DNA from 4 places in the Streptomyces sp. NPDC004629 genome. Region 3 is predicted to be linked to each of the others. Evidence: riboswitches for the same ligand, from Rfam matches in the RefSeq annotation. Region 3 holds a riboswitch; each other region holds the start of a gene.
What was found. Region 3 has a riboswitch for cyclic di-AMP ahead of ACFYTE_RS06960 (M23 family metallopeptidase). Riboswitches for the same ligand answer to the same signal wherever they lie in the genome.
Positions count from the first base shown of each region.

Region 1: another riboswitch for cyclic di-AMP. It lies ahead of ACFYTE_RS23500 (M23 family metallopeptidase); the one in region 3 lies ahead of ACFYTE_RS06960 (M23 family metallopeptidase).
Region 2: another riboswitch for cyclic di-AMP. It lies ahead of ACFYTE_RS04935 (NlpC/P60 family protein); the one in region 3 lies ahead of ACFYTE_RS06960 (M23 family metallopeptidase).
Region 4: another riboswitch for cyclic di-AMP. It lies ahead of ACFYTE_RS28705 (transglycosylase SLT domain-containing protein); the one in region 3 lies ahead of ACFYTE_RS06960 (M23 family metallopeptidase).

Region 1 is NZ_JBIALO010000015.1:89,996-92,752, reverse strand. Features, by position in the region: gene ACFYTE_RS23505 (M16 family metallopeptidase) at 1-758, shown strand, start outside; cyclic di-AMP (ydaO/yuaA leader) riboswitch at 974-1,132, shown strand; gene ACFYTE_RS23500 (M23 family metallopeptidase) at 1,145-1,900, shown strand; partial or broken gene ACFYTE_RS23495 (GntR family transcriptional regulator) at 2,089-2,757, shown strand, end outside.
Region 2 is NZ_JBIALO010000002.1:427,236-429,992, reverse strand. Features, by position in the region: gene ACFYTE_RS04940 (PP2C family protein-serine/threonine phosphatase) at 304-1,536, shown strand; cyclic di-AMP (ydaO/yuaA leader) riboswitch at 1,683-1,837, shown strand; gene ACFYTE_RS04935 (NlpC/P60 family protein) at 1,847-2,757, shown strand, end outside.
Region 3 is NZ_JBIALO010000003.1:360,847-363,603, reverse strand. Features, by position in the region: gene ACFYTE_RS06965 (aldo/keto reductase) at 1-621, opposite strand, end outside; gene ACFYTE_RS06960 (M23 family metallopeptidase) at 769-1,809, opposite strand; cyclic di-AMP (ydaO/yuaA leader) riboswitch at 1,817-1,976, opposite strand; tRNA gene ACFYTE_RS06955 (tRNA-Met) at 2,297-2,370, opposite strand; gene ACFYTE_RS06950 (dihydrofolate reductase family protein) at 2,444-2,757, opposite strand, start outside.
Region 4 is NZ_JBIALO010000021.1:102,255-105,011, reverse strand. Features, by position in the region: gene ACFYTE_RS28710 (CocE/NonD family hydrolase) at 1-819, shown strand, start outside; cyclic di-AMP (ydaO/yuaA leader) riboswitch at 1,115-1,298, shown strand; gene ACFYTE_RS28705 (transglycosylase SLT domain-containing protein) at 1,302-1,793, shown strand; gene ACFYTE_RS28700 (HAD family hydrolase) at 1,803-2,609, opposite strand; gene ACFYTE_RS28695 (FAD-dependent oxidoreductase) at 2,725-2,757, opposite strand, start outside.

The sequences.
Region 1 (2,757 bases), on a different contig from region 3:
CCGTGGTCGTCGGCGACCTGACCGGCATCGATCTGGACGCGCTGCTCGGCGAGTCCCTGGGGGCGTGGACCGGCGCCGCGTCCCAGCCGCGTCCGGTGCCGTCGGTGAGCGCCGACGACCGCGGCCGGGTCGTCATCGTGGACCGTCCCGGTGCCGTCCAGACGCAGCTGCTCATCGGCCGCGTCGGCGCCGACCGGCATGACCGGGTCTGGCCCGCCCAGGTGCTCGGCACGTACTGCCTCGGCGGCACCCTCACCTCCCGGCTCGACCGCGTTCTGCGGGAGGAGAAGGGCTACACCTACGGCGTGCGCGCCTTCGGCCAGGTCCTCAGGTCCGCCTCCGACGGCACGGGCGCCTCGCTGCTCGCCATCAGCGGCTCCGTGGACACCCCGAACACCGGTCCCGCGCTGGCCGACCTGTGGACGGTGCTGCGCACGCTGGCCGAGGAGGGGCTCACCGATGCCGAGCGCGACGTCGCCGTGCAGAACCTCGTCGGGGTGGCGCCGCTGAAGTACGAGACGGCGGCGGCCGTGGCGAGCACGCTCGCCGACCAGGTGGAGCAGCACCTGCCGGACGACTACCAGGCGAACCTGTACCGGCAGCTGGCCGCCACGGGCACCGTGGAGGCCACCGCCGCGGTGGTGAACGCGTTCCCGGTGGACCGGCTGGTGACGGTCCTGGTCGGCGACGCCGCGCAGATCAAGGAGCCGGCCGAGGCGCTCGGTATCGGCGAGGTACACGTGGTGTCCGCGGAGTAGGCGGAGCAGTTCGAGGTCCGGCACACGCGCGTGGGGCCCTGACGACCGGTCGTCAGGGCCCTTCCGTTCCCCCGGGGTGCCCGAATTGTGGCGGAGGGTGCCTGTCTGCGCTGTGGGATGCGCTACAAACACCCTGTTCGGTTTGGGGAGGGAAAGTGGCCCCCCTTAGCGTCGTCCGGGCTGTTCGTCAGGCAGTGCGCCGCGCCCGCGGCACCGGACAGCCATCGCCGAGTCCCCGTACGGCGCGAGCCAGGGGAGCCGGGGACCCAAGTCCCTGAGGTGAATCGGGCGTCCGCGCGGTGTGCGGCCTCCCGTAGGAGACCTTCCTGCTCCGAACCTGTCAGCTAACCCGGTAGGCGAGAAGGAAGGAAAGGACCAGCCACTTCATGGCGTTCACCCGCGCCACCGGGAAGCATCGTCGTTCCGGCCGGATGCACCGCACCTCCGCCCGCGCCGCGGGCGTCGCGACCCTCGCCGCCACCGGCGTCATGGGCACCTTCGCGGCCGGCCCGGCGCACGCCGCCGGGACCACCGCGGAGCAGACAGGCCTCATCCCCGTCGTCGGCATCGGCGACTCGGTCGCCGAGCAGATAGGCGCCCAGGCGGCCGCGCAGCGGCAGGCCGCCGAGGAGAAGGCGGCCGAGGAGGCCGCGCGCAAGGCGGCGGCGCGGCGGGCGGCGACGGAACGCGCGGCCGAGGTCCGGGCGGCCCGCGAGGCCGAGCGCAGGCGACTGAACGCCTACGTCGTGCCGATCGCGCACTCCTATGTCTCCACCGGCTACCGCACCGGCGGCTCCCTGTGGTCCTCCGGCACCCACACCGGCATCGACTTCCACGCCGCCGCCGGTACCGCCGTCCACGCGGTGGGCTCCGGCACCGTCGTGTCGGCCGGCTGGGGCGGCGCGTACGGCTACGAGGTGGTGATCCGGATGGCCGACGGCATGTACACCCAGTACGGCCATCTGTCGTCCGTCGGTGTCTCGGTGGGCGAGCGGGTCACTCCGGGGCGGCAGCTCGGGCTCTCCGGCTCGACGGGCAACACGACCGGCCCGCACCTGCATTTCGAGGCGCGGACGACCGCGGAGTACGGCTCCGACGTCGACCCCGTCGCCTATCTCCGCAAGCACGGCGTGAACGTCTGACGACCGGCGGCGCGTGGGTGCCGCGGCCCCGGCTCGCGAGCCGGGGTTTTCGTCGTTTCGGACGCCCCGATGTCCAAAAAATATCCATGGAATCCGGCCCGCCATCGGAAATTCCGGCTCATTGTCATAGAGTCACGGAACACACGTCAATCGTCGGCGTTTCACGGGGATTAAGGCGGAGGTCGGTCATGCGTATTCCGGCGCACTCGGTGTGCACGGCGATCCGGGACGACATCGTCGCCGGTGTCTACGAGCGCGGCAGCCGGCTCACCGAGGAAGTGCTCGCGCGCCGCTACGGCGTCTCGCGCGTCCCCGTCCGTGAGGCCCTGCGCACCCTGGAGGCGGAGGGGTTCGTGGTGACGCGGCGGCACGCGGGCGCGTGCGTGGCCGAACCCACCGAGCAGGACGCCGCCGACCTGCTGGAGATGCGCCTGCTCCTGGAGCCGCTGGGCGCCTCCCGGGCCGCCCAGCGGCGCACCGAGGCCCACCTCAAGGTGCTGCGCGGCCTGGTCAGGCTGGGGCAGGAGCGGGCCAGGAGGGGCAACAGCGAGGATCTGCGCTCCCTCGGCGGCTGGTTCCACGTGACGCTCGCCCAGGCCACCGGCAGCCAGGCCCTGACCTCGACGCTCACCCAACTCCGGCACAAGATCGCCTGGATGTACGCGGTGGAGTCGCCCGCCGGCCCCGTCGAGTCCTGGGCGGAGCACGGCGCCGTCGTGGACGCGGTGGCGCGCGGCGATGCGGAGCGTGCGCGGGCGGTCATGGCCCTGCACACCGAGCGTGCGACGGCCGCGCACCGGCTGCGGTCTCCCCGGGCGGTGACCGCGCCGAGCGCGTGAGGGATTCGCAACACGCTG
Region 2 (2,757 bases), on a different contig from region 3:
CCGTCTGCGCGTGTTGCGTCCCACGGAAGTACCCCTGCGTCTCAGGTCGTCTCGGCATGGAAATCCCCCGCCCCATACGGATGCGGGCAGCCATGTGTTCAACCGCCCCACAGATTCATGGACACCTCATACAGAACGCAATGCGGCAGCACCCCCACAAGACTCGGCGCCGGTCACGCCATGTGCGCGTCTCGTCCCGGACCGCGACAGTTCCCCCGCGTTCGAGGGTCATGGGTCATACTTCATGAGAAAATGGTGTGAAAACGTCGCTCGACTGGACGGTATCCGACGGACGGCAGGGGCATGAAGGACGCGGATGACATCGACTACGCGGCTGTGTTCCACGCGCTGCCCGGCATGGTCGCCCTGCTGACACCCGACCTCGTGTACACGGACGCCAGTGAGGAGTTTCTGCGCGCCTCCGGCCGCAAGCGGGAGGACGTGGTGGGACGGCACCTGTCCGAGGTTTTCCCGGACAACCCGAACGAACCCGCCGCGACCGGCATGCGCAGCCTGGAGGCGTCCCTGCTGCGGGTGCTGGCCACCGGTGAGCGGGACGCGATGGCCCCGCAACGCTACGACCTCCAGCACCCCGACCGGCCCGGCCACTGGGACAGCCGGTACTGGAGCCCGGTCAACGCTCCGGTGCTGGACCGGGACGGCAGGGTCGCCCTGTTGGTGCACCGGATCGAGGAGGCCACCGAACTCGTACGGGTGCGGCGCGAGACCGCTGCCGGCCGGGGCGAGGTGCTGGAGTCCGAGCTGTACCGGCGCGCCTGCACACTCCAGGACGTCAACGAGCGGTTGCGTCAGGCGCATGCGCGCGAGCGCGAGGTGGCGCTCGCGCTGCAGAAGGCGATGCTGCCCGCCCCACGGCAGATCGGCTGCCACCGGGCCGCCGTGCGGTACCAGCCCGCCGTCGGCGCGCTGAACGTGTGCGGAGACTGGTACGACCTCGTCGACCTGGTCGACGGCGACCGCATCGGCGTGTCGGTCGGCGACGTGGTCGGGCACGGCCTGGAAGCGGCCGGTGTCATGGGGCAGTTGCGCAGCGCCCTGAGCGCCGCCTCACGCGTCGCCGTGGGCCCCGCCCAGGCCCTGGACGTCCTGGGGCGCTACGCCCATGTGGTCGACGGCGCCGAATCGGCCACGGCGGTGACGACGTTCATCGACTTCGACGCGCGCACCATCGCCTACAGCAGCGCGGGCCACCCGCCGCCGGCGCTCGTCCACGCCGACGGCCGTGTGGAGTTCCTCGACCGGGCGACCGATCACCCGCTCGACGCCCAGCCCGATCCCCGGCCGCGCCGGGAGGCCCTGACCACGTTCGGCCTCGGCGCGTCGCTGGTCCTGTACACCGACGGACTGGTCGAGCGGCGGCACGAGGACATCGACGCCGGTCTGGCCCGCCTCGCCGACTCCCTCGGCCGCCATCGCACCGCCGAACCGGAGGTTCTCGCCGACGTCGTGCTGCGGGAGTTGCTGCCGCCCGAGGGCGCCACCGACGACACCGCGCTCATCGTCGTCAGGCTGTGACGACCGGGTCCGGGGACGGATCTCACACCCGCGTATCGGGCATTCCGCGCTCCAACCTTCACACGAGGGACACATGTTGGCTAGGTTGACGCCCAGGCCGCCCGGTCCACCCGGCGAACCCCGTCGGGCCGCGCGGCCGCCGCCGAGTCCGGTGGCCGCCGAGCCGACCGGAGCCGGGGACCCGACCGACGATGGGGTGAATCGGCCCGACTGCCCTGCGGGCAGGGGCCGTAGGGCACGCCTTCCGGAACCGTACGCCCGAACCCGACGGCTGACTCGGCAGGCGGAGCACGGAAGGAGCGCGTCGCCCATGGCGCCGGAGAGCCGCGACGAGGTCCGGCAACGGATCGACAGCCTCTACGACCAGGCCGAGAACGCCACCGGGAACTACAACGCGACGCGTGCGATGACCGCCAGAACACGGACGCGCGGTGTCCCGCTGCGCAAGCGGCCGGGCGGGCGCGGCGATCCCGCCCTCGACGAGGTCGCCCGGCAGTGGTTCGACGTGGCGCGCGCGAAGCTCGGTCCGACCGTTCCGGCCGTGCTCCCGGCCGACCGGATGCCCGAGCGGCCGGTCGGAGACCGCCCCGGCCCTCCCCCGTCGGACGGCGGGCCGGAGGCCGCGGGCCGCCCCGTGCCCGAACTGCCCCCGGGACCCACCCGTCGCACCGTCGCGGAACTGACCGGCGGCCCGGCACCGGCACTGCCCGGCGGCCCGCTCCCGGCACTGCCGGCCGGCTCGGCACCGGCACTGACCGGCGGCCCGGCACCCGAGCCCACCGGCCGCTCGCTCCCGGAGACTGCCGCTCGTTCCGGTCCCGAGCCGGCCGCGGGGCCCGTCGCCGCGCTGCCCGCCGTGCCCGCGCGGCAGCGACAACCCGAGGCGCCGAACGCGTCGGCGCTGCCCGCGCCCGCTATCGGGCGGCACAGGCCCTCACCGGCCGATTCCAAGGAGAGCAACCGCCGCAAGCTCGCCGCGGCACGCGAGATGCTGACCCGGCACGCTGTGCGGCAACCGGAGGCGGTGACGGCGATCGAGCCTCGGCCTGAAGCAGCGGCGGCGTCCGAGCCCCGGCCTGAAGCGGTGGCGGTGGTGGCGTTCGAGCCCCAGCCGGAAGCTGTAGCGGTGGCGGCGGCGATCGAGCCGCGGCCGGGAGCAGTGGCGGTGGCGGCGTCCGAGCCCCGGCCTGAAGCAGCCGTGCCCTCCGGCTCTTCCGGCAC
Region 3 (2,757 bases):
GGCGGCGAGGCCGGCGCGGGCGGCGACGTCCTGGAGCGGGCCCTCGTAGGTGTCGCGCGAGACCAGGTTGTAGTGCGGCTGGAGCGCCACGTACCGGGCGAGGCCCTCGCGGTCGGAGAAGTCCAGGGACGCCTGGAGCCGCTCCGCGCTGATGTTGGACGCGGCGATGTACCGCACCTTGCCGGCCCGCACCAGTGCGTCGAGCGCGCCGATGATCTCCTCGACCGGCACGTCCGGCTTGTCGAAGTGCGTGTAGTAGAGGTCGATGTAGTCGGTGCCGAGCCGGCGCAGCGAGGCGTCCGCCGCGGCCGTGATGTTGGCGGCGGACAGTCCCGGGTAGTCGGGGTGCTGGCTGACCTTGGTGGCGATCAGGACGTCCGAACGGTTGCCGCGCGCCTTGACCCATGTGCCGATGATCGTCTCGGACTCGCCGCCCTTGTTGCCCTCGACCCACGCCGAGTAGGCGTCGGCGGTGTCGATGAGGTTGCCGCCGGCGGCCGTGTAGGCGTCGAGGACGGCGAAGGACGTCGGCTCGTCGGCGCTCCAGCCGAAGACGTTGCCGCCGAGGGCGAGCGGGAAGACCTCAAGGTCGGAGGGACCGAGTTTTTGAAGGGAAGTCATACTCGCCTTCAACGCGCCCGCCGGAACCCCCGATTCCATCACCGTACGCAAAGACCGGGTAAACACCGGACCGGCAGCCCTGACGTCGGGGGGATGGGCGCCAGGACCGCCGGGGAACGGGGGGTGTGCGGGGATGTGCCGAGTGGGTCAGGGGTTGAGGCCCTTGCTGCGCAGCCAGGCCATCGGGTCGATGCCGGTGGACTCGCCGCCGGGGTGGACCTCCAGGTGGAGGTGGGGCCCGGTGACGTTGCCCGTGGCGCCCACGCGGCCGATGACGTCCCCGGTGTTGACCTTCTGCCCGACGCTGACGCTGATCGACGACTGGTGGCAGAGCCACACCTCGGTGCCGTCGTCCAGGGTGAGGATCGTGCGGTAGCCGTAGGAGCCGGCCCAGCCCGCCTCGGTGATCGTGCCGGTGTGGACGGCCTTGATCAGCGTGCCCGTGGGGGCGGCGAAGTCGAGGCCGGTGTGATAGCCGGAGGACCACATGGAGCCGGCCTGGCCGAAGGTGCCGGTGACCGTGTACGAGGAGGTCGGCAGGGTGTACTGCCTGGCCAGCGCGGCCAGTCGCGCCTCCTCGGCCTTCTTCTTGGCGGCGGCCTCCGCCTTCTCCTTGGCGGCGGCGGCCCGGGCCGCGGCCTCCTTCTCCGCCTTGGCCGCCGCGTCGGCGACCTCCTGGTCGGCGGCGGACACGGCCGCGGCGACGGCCTTGGTCTCGGCCTGGCCCTGCTGCTGCTCGGCCTGGGCCATGATGCGGTTGCGCAGCGCCTCGCCGGCGTCGGTGGTGCCCTCGGCGCTGTCGGCCTCGGTCACGCCGACGCTGCTCAGGGCGGTCGCGGAGCCCTTGGCGGCCTCGGTGCCCGCGCCGTCGCCGAGCAGGGAGCCGACGGAGGGCAGGTCGGGCATGGAGATGGACACCGGCGGCTTGCCGGTGTTGGCGCTGGCCATGCCGCCCGCGCCGACGGCGGCTATGACGCCGACGCCGAGGACCGTGGAGCTGCGGGCGAGTCCGCCGCCGCGCTGCTTGCCGACGCGGTGCCGACCGCGTAGCGGGCGGATGGAGTCCTCGGTGGGATTCCACTCCTCCCAGGGGCCCTCGTCGGTGCGGTAGGTGCCGTAGCCGAAGGTCTCGGTGCCGTACTGGCTCGGCGCGAACGGGGCTTGTGGGGCGGGCCGGTTGGACGCCACTCGGGCGTACTCCTTTCCTTCCTCCGCCTACCGGGTTAGCTGACGGGTTCGGAGCAGGAAGGTCTCCTACGCGCGTATACCGGCCGTGTTCCCACGGCGGTGTCCGCGTGATTCACCCCAAGGTGGTGGTTCCCCGGTTCCCTTGCGGGATTCGGCGCGTGAGCACGGTGCCGCCTCTTGTGACGGCTGGGACAACCGCGCTGCGTTATCGAACGTTAATAGACTCGGAGGGCAGATTCCAAGCCGTTCAGCTTGATCGTTAACGCTTTCCGGCGCGGACTTACCGCCCATGACCGGCGAAAATCGGGCGAGTTGACCCCTCGCGCAGGGAAACTCGGGAAACCCATGGGACTTGACGGTGTGTCAGTTGTTATGCGGAGGGCGGTCGTCCGATCACCGCTCGTGACCACGCCCGAGTCGCGTCACCATGGGTGGAAAACACTCAGGGCCGGAATCCATGTACTGGATTCCGGCCCTGAGCCTTCAGTAGCGGGGACAGGATTTGAACCTGCGACCTCTGGGTTATGAGCCCAGCGAGCTACCGAGCTGCTCCACCCCGCGTCGGTGTTCCACCAGTGTACGCCATGCGCAGGACGGCGAGCACACGGACAGCCGCCCGGCCCCCGCCGGGACGTCAGCCGAGCAGATGGCGGTTCGGTTCCCTGGCCGCGGCCTCATACTCGGGCAGGACGACGACGCCGACGCCCGCGGCCGTCAGCAGCCCGCTCCCGTCGGCTCCCGCGACGAACGTGTCCGGCTCCCGCCAGGCCGTGACCACCCGTCGCACCCCCGCGTCCAGGATCAGCCGCGCGCAGGGCACGGGCCGCGAGGCCCGCCGGGCGCACGGCTCAAGGCTGCTGTAGACCGTGGCGCCGGCCAGCCGCGGATCCGCCGGATCGGTCTTGGCGAGCGCGGCCTCCTCCGCGTGAACCACGGGGTCGCCCGCCT
Region 4 (2,757 bases), on a different contig from region 3:
ACCCGCCGGGCGCCGCGGACGCAGCTGATCATCCGGATCTGCGATGTCGCCCCGGACGGTGCGTCGACCTTGGTCACCAGAGGCGTGCTGGACCTGGCGCCGCCCGGCCACGAGGAGGCGGCACCTCGGTCGCCGGGCAGCGCGCGGGGAGCGGCGCCCCGGTCGCCGGGCAGCACACAGGAAGCGGCGCCCCGGTCGCCGGGCGGTCCGCAGGAGGCGACCGTCGAACTGGGCGGCGCCGGGCACGCCTTCCCGCCCGGTCACCGCATCCGCCTCGCGGTCTCCTCCGCGTACTGGCCGTGGGTGTGGCCACGGCCCGAGTCGGCGGCGGGCTGCGTGCTCGACCCGGCGGGCAGCTCGCTCGAACTGCCGGTGCGGGCCAGGACGTCGGACCCGGCGGTCGTCTTCGAAGAACCCGAGCAGGCCGAGCCCCTTGGCGCGGGCGAGTCCGTCACGCTGGACGGGCCGCGCCCCGGGCGACTGGTGGTGCGGGACGTCGCCGAGGACGAGTGGCGGGTGGAGGTGGCCCCGTGCCGCGAGGGCACGCGCGCGTACCCGGACGGTCTGCAGTGGACCGAGGGCGCGACGGAGACGTACACGATCACGGGGAACGACCCGCTGTCGGCCCGCGCCCGCTCGGAGCGCTCGGTGCGGCTGCACCGCCCGGATCTGCCGTGGGACACCACGGTCCAGGTCCGTTCGGAGATTTCCGGTGACGTCGGCCACTTCGTCACCGCCGACGAGGTGGTCTGCACGACGGGCGGCGAAGTGATCTTCCACCGGACCTGGGAGAAGCGAATTCCCTGGACCACGGAATGAAGTGCCCGTTTTGCCGCTATTGGCACCTCAATTCCCCTTGGCGCTGAATGTACTTGAGCTTCGAGGGAAGTGACTTGGGTCACCCTTTACCGTGGCGCAGCACCCCGCCCGCAGCCCCCACCGCCCTTTCCTCGATGCTCAGTTGACCCTTGGCAATAGCAAAGGATCAAGCGGCTCATACATCTCAATCGCATGTCAATCGGTATGAGATGGGAATCCACCACTTGTTTCCGACATGTGCGGTCGCATAGCTTCCGGGCCAGTCGGATGGACGCCGAATCCTGCCGCCACCCGACATGACCCATCGACGAACCACATTTCGTACGGCAGGAGCGGGGGACCCAGGGAAGTCGCCGGGCCGGACGGCACAGCCGACCGGAACGGCTAGGGGTGAAGTCGCGTCGCCTTTCGGCGGCCGACCGGGCACCTCCCCCGCCCGAACCCGACAGCTCACCTCGCAGGCGCCGGAGAGGAACATCGCCATGTCTGCAGCCGCTCGGCACCGCCACCCCCGCACCAACCGCCTCGTCCGCACCCTCGTCGTGGCCGGCACCGGAGCCGCGGTGCTCGCCCTGCCGCTCCTCGGCGCCACCGGCGCCCACGCGGCCACCCCCGGGTCCGTGACAACGGCCGGCACAACGCCTGCCGGGTACCCGAACAACCTCGACGGCTGGATCCGCGAATCGCTCGCGATCATGGCGGAGAAGAACATCCCCGGCACCTACAACGGCATCCACCGCAACATCATGCGCGAGTCCTCGGGCAACCCACGGGCCATCAACCTCTGGGACTCCAACGCCGCCAAGGGCATCCCGTCCAAGGGCCTGCTCCAGGTGATCGACCCGACGTTCAACGCCTACCACGTGGAGGGAACGTCGTACGACATCTACGACCCGGTCGCCAACATCACGGCCGCCTGCAACTACGCCGCCAAGCGCTACGGCTCGATCGACAACGTCAACGGCGCCTACTGACACACCGCGTCACGGAAACAGTCTTTCGAGGACGACGGCCACGCCGTCGTCCTCGTTCGACAGGGTGACCTCGTCGGCCACCGCCTTCAACTCTGGGTGGGCGCCGGCCATCGCCACCCCGTGGGCGGCCCAGTCGAACATCGGGATGTCGTTCGGCATGTCACCGAAGGCGACGGCCTCTTCAGGAGCCAGCCGAAGGTGCTCGGCGGCCAGGGCCAGACCGGTGGCCTTGTTGATACCGCACGGCTGCAGCTCGACGGTCCCGGGCCCGGACATGGTCACGGTCGCCAGGGAGCCCACGACCGCGCGCGCCGTCGCCGCCAACTCGTCGTCCGACAGGGCGGGGTGACGCAGCAGCACCTTGCTGATGGGCGCGCACCACAGATCGTCGCGCCGCTCGACACGGACGGCGGGCAGGGTCGGATGCGGCATCAGATACCCGGGCTCGATGAGCGTGAGCCCGCTCACCCCGTCCTGGTCGACGGCCGCGTACACCTGCCCCACCTCGGCCTCGATCTTGCCGAGCGCGGTCTCGGCCAACTCCCGGTCCAGGGTGACCGACCACAGCAGGCGGTCCATGTCGGCGTCGTACACCTGCGCGCCCTGTCCGCACACGGCGAGCCCCCCGCGGCCCAGCGTGTCGAGCAACGGCCGCACCCGGGGCGCCGGCCGCCCCGTGACCACCAGGTGCCGGGCGCCGGCCCGTGCCACGCGCGCGAGCGCGGCGACGGACCGGTCGGAGAGGGTGTCGTCGCCACGCAGGAGCGTTCCGTCGAGGTCGGTGGCGACGAGTGAATACGCGGGAGGAGCGGCCATGACCAGAGAATACGGACAGCGGGCCGCCGCGACTCACCGCTCCGGCCGGCCCCTTGCGTTCCTCCTGCTGGCGACAGAGGTCGCGGCAACGCGCTCGTCGGGTGTGGCGCGGGCCTCAGGCGTGTGCCGCCACCAGGTGTTTCGCCAG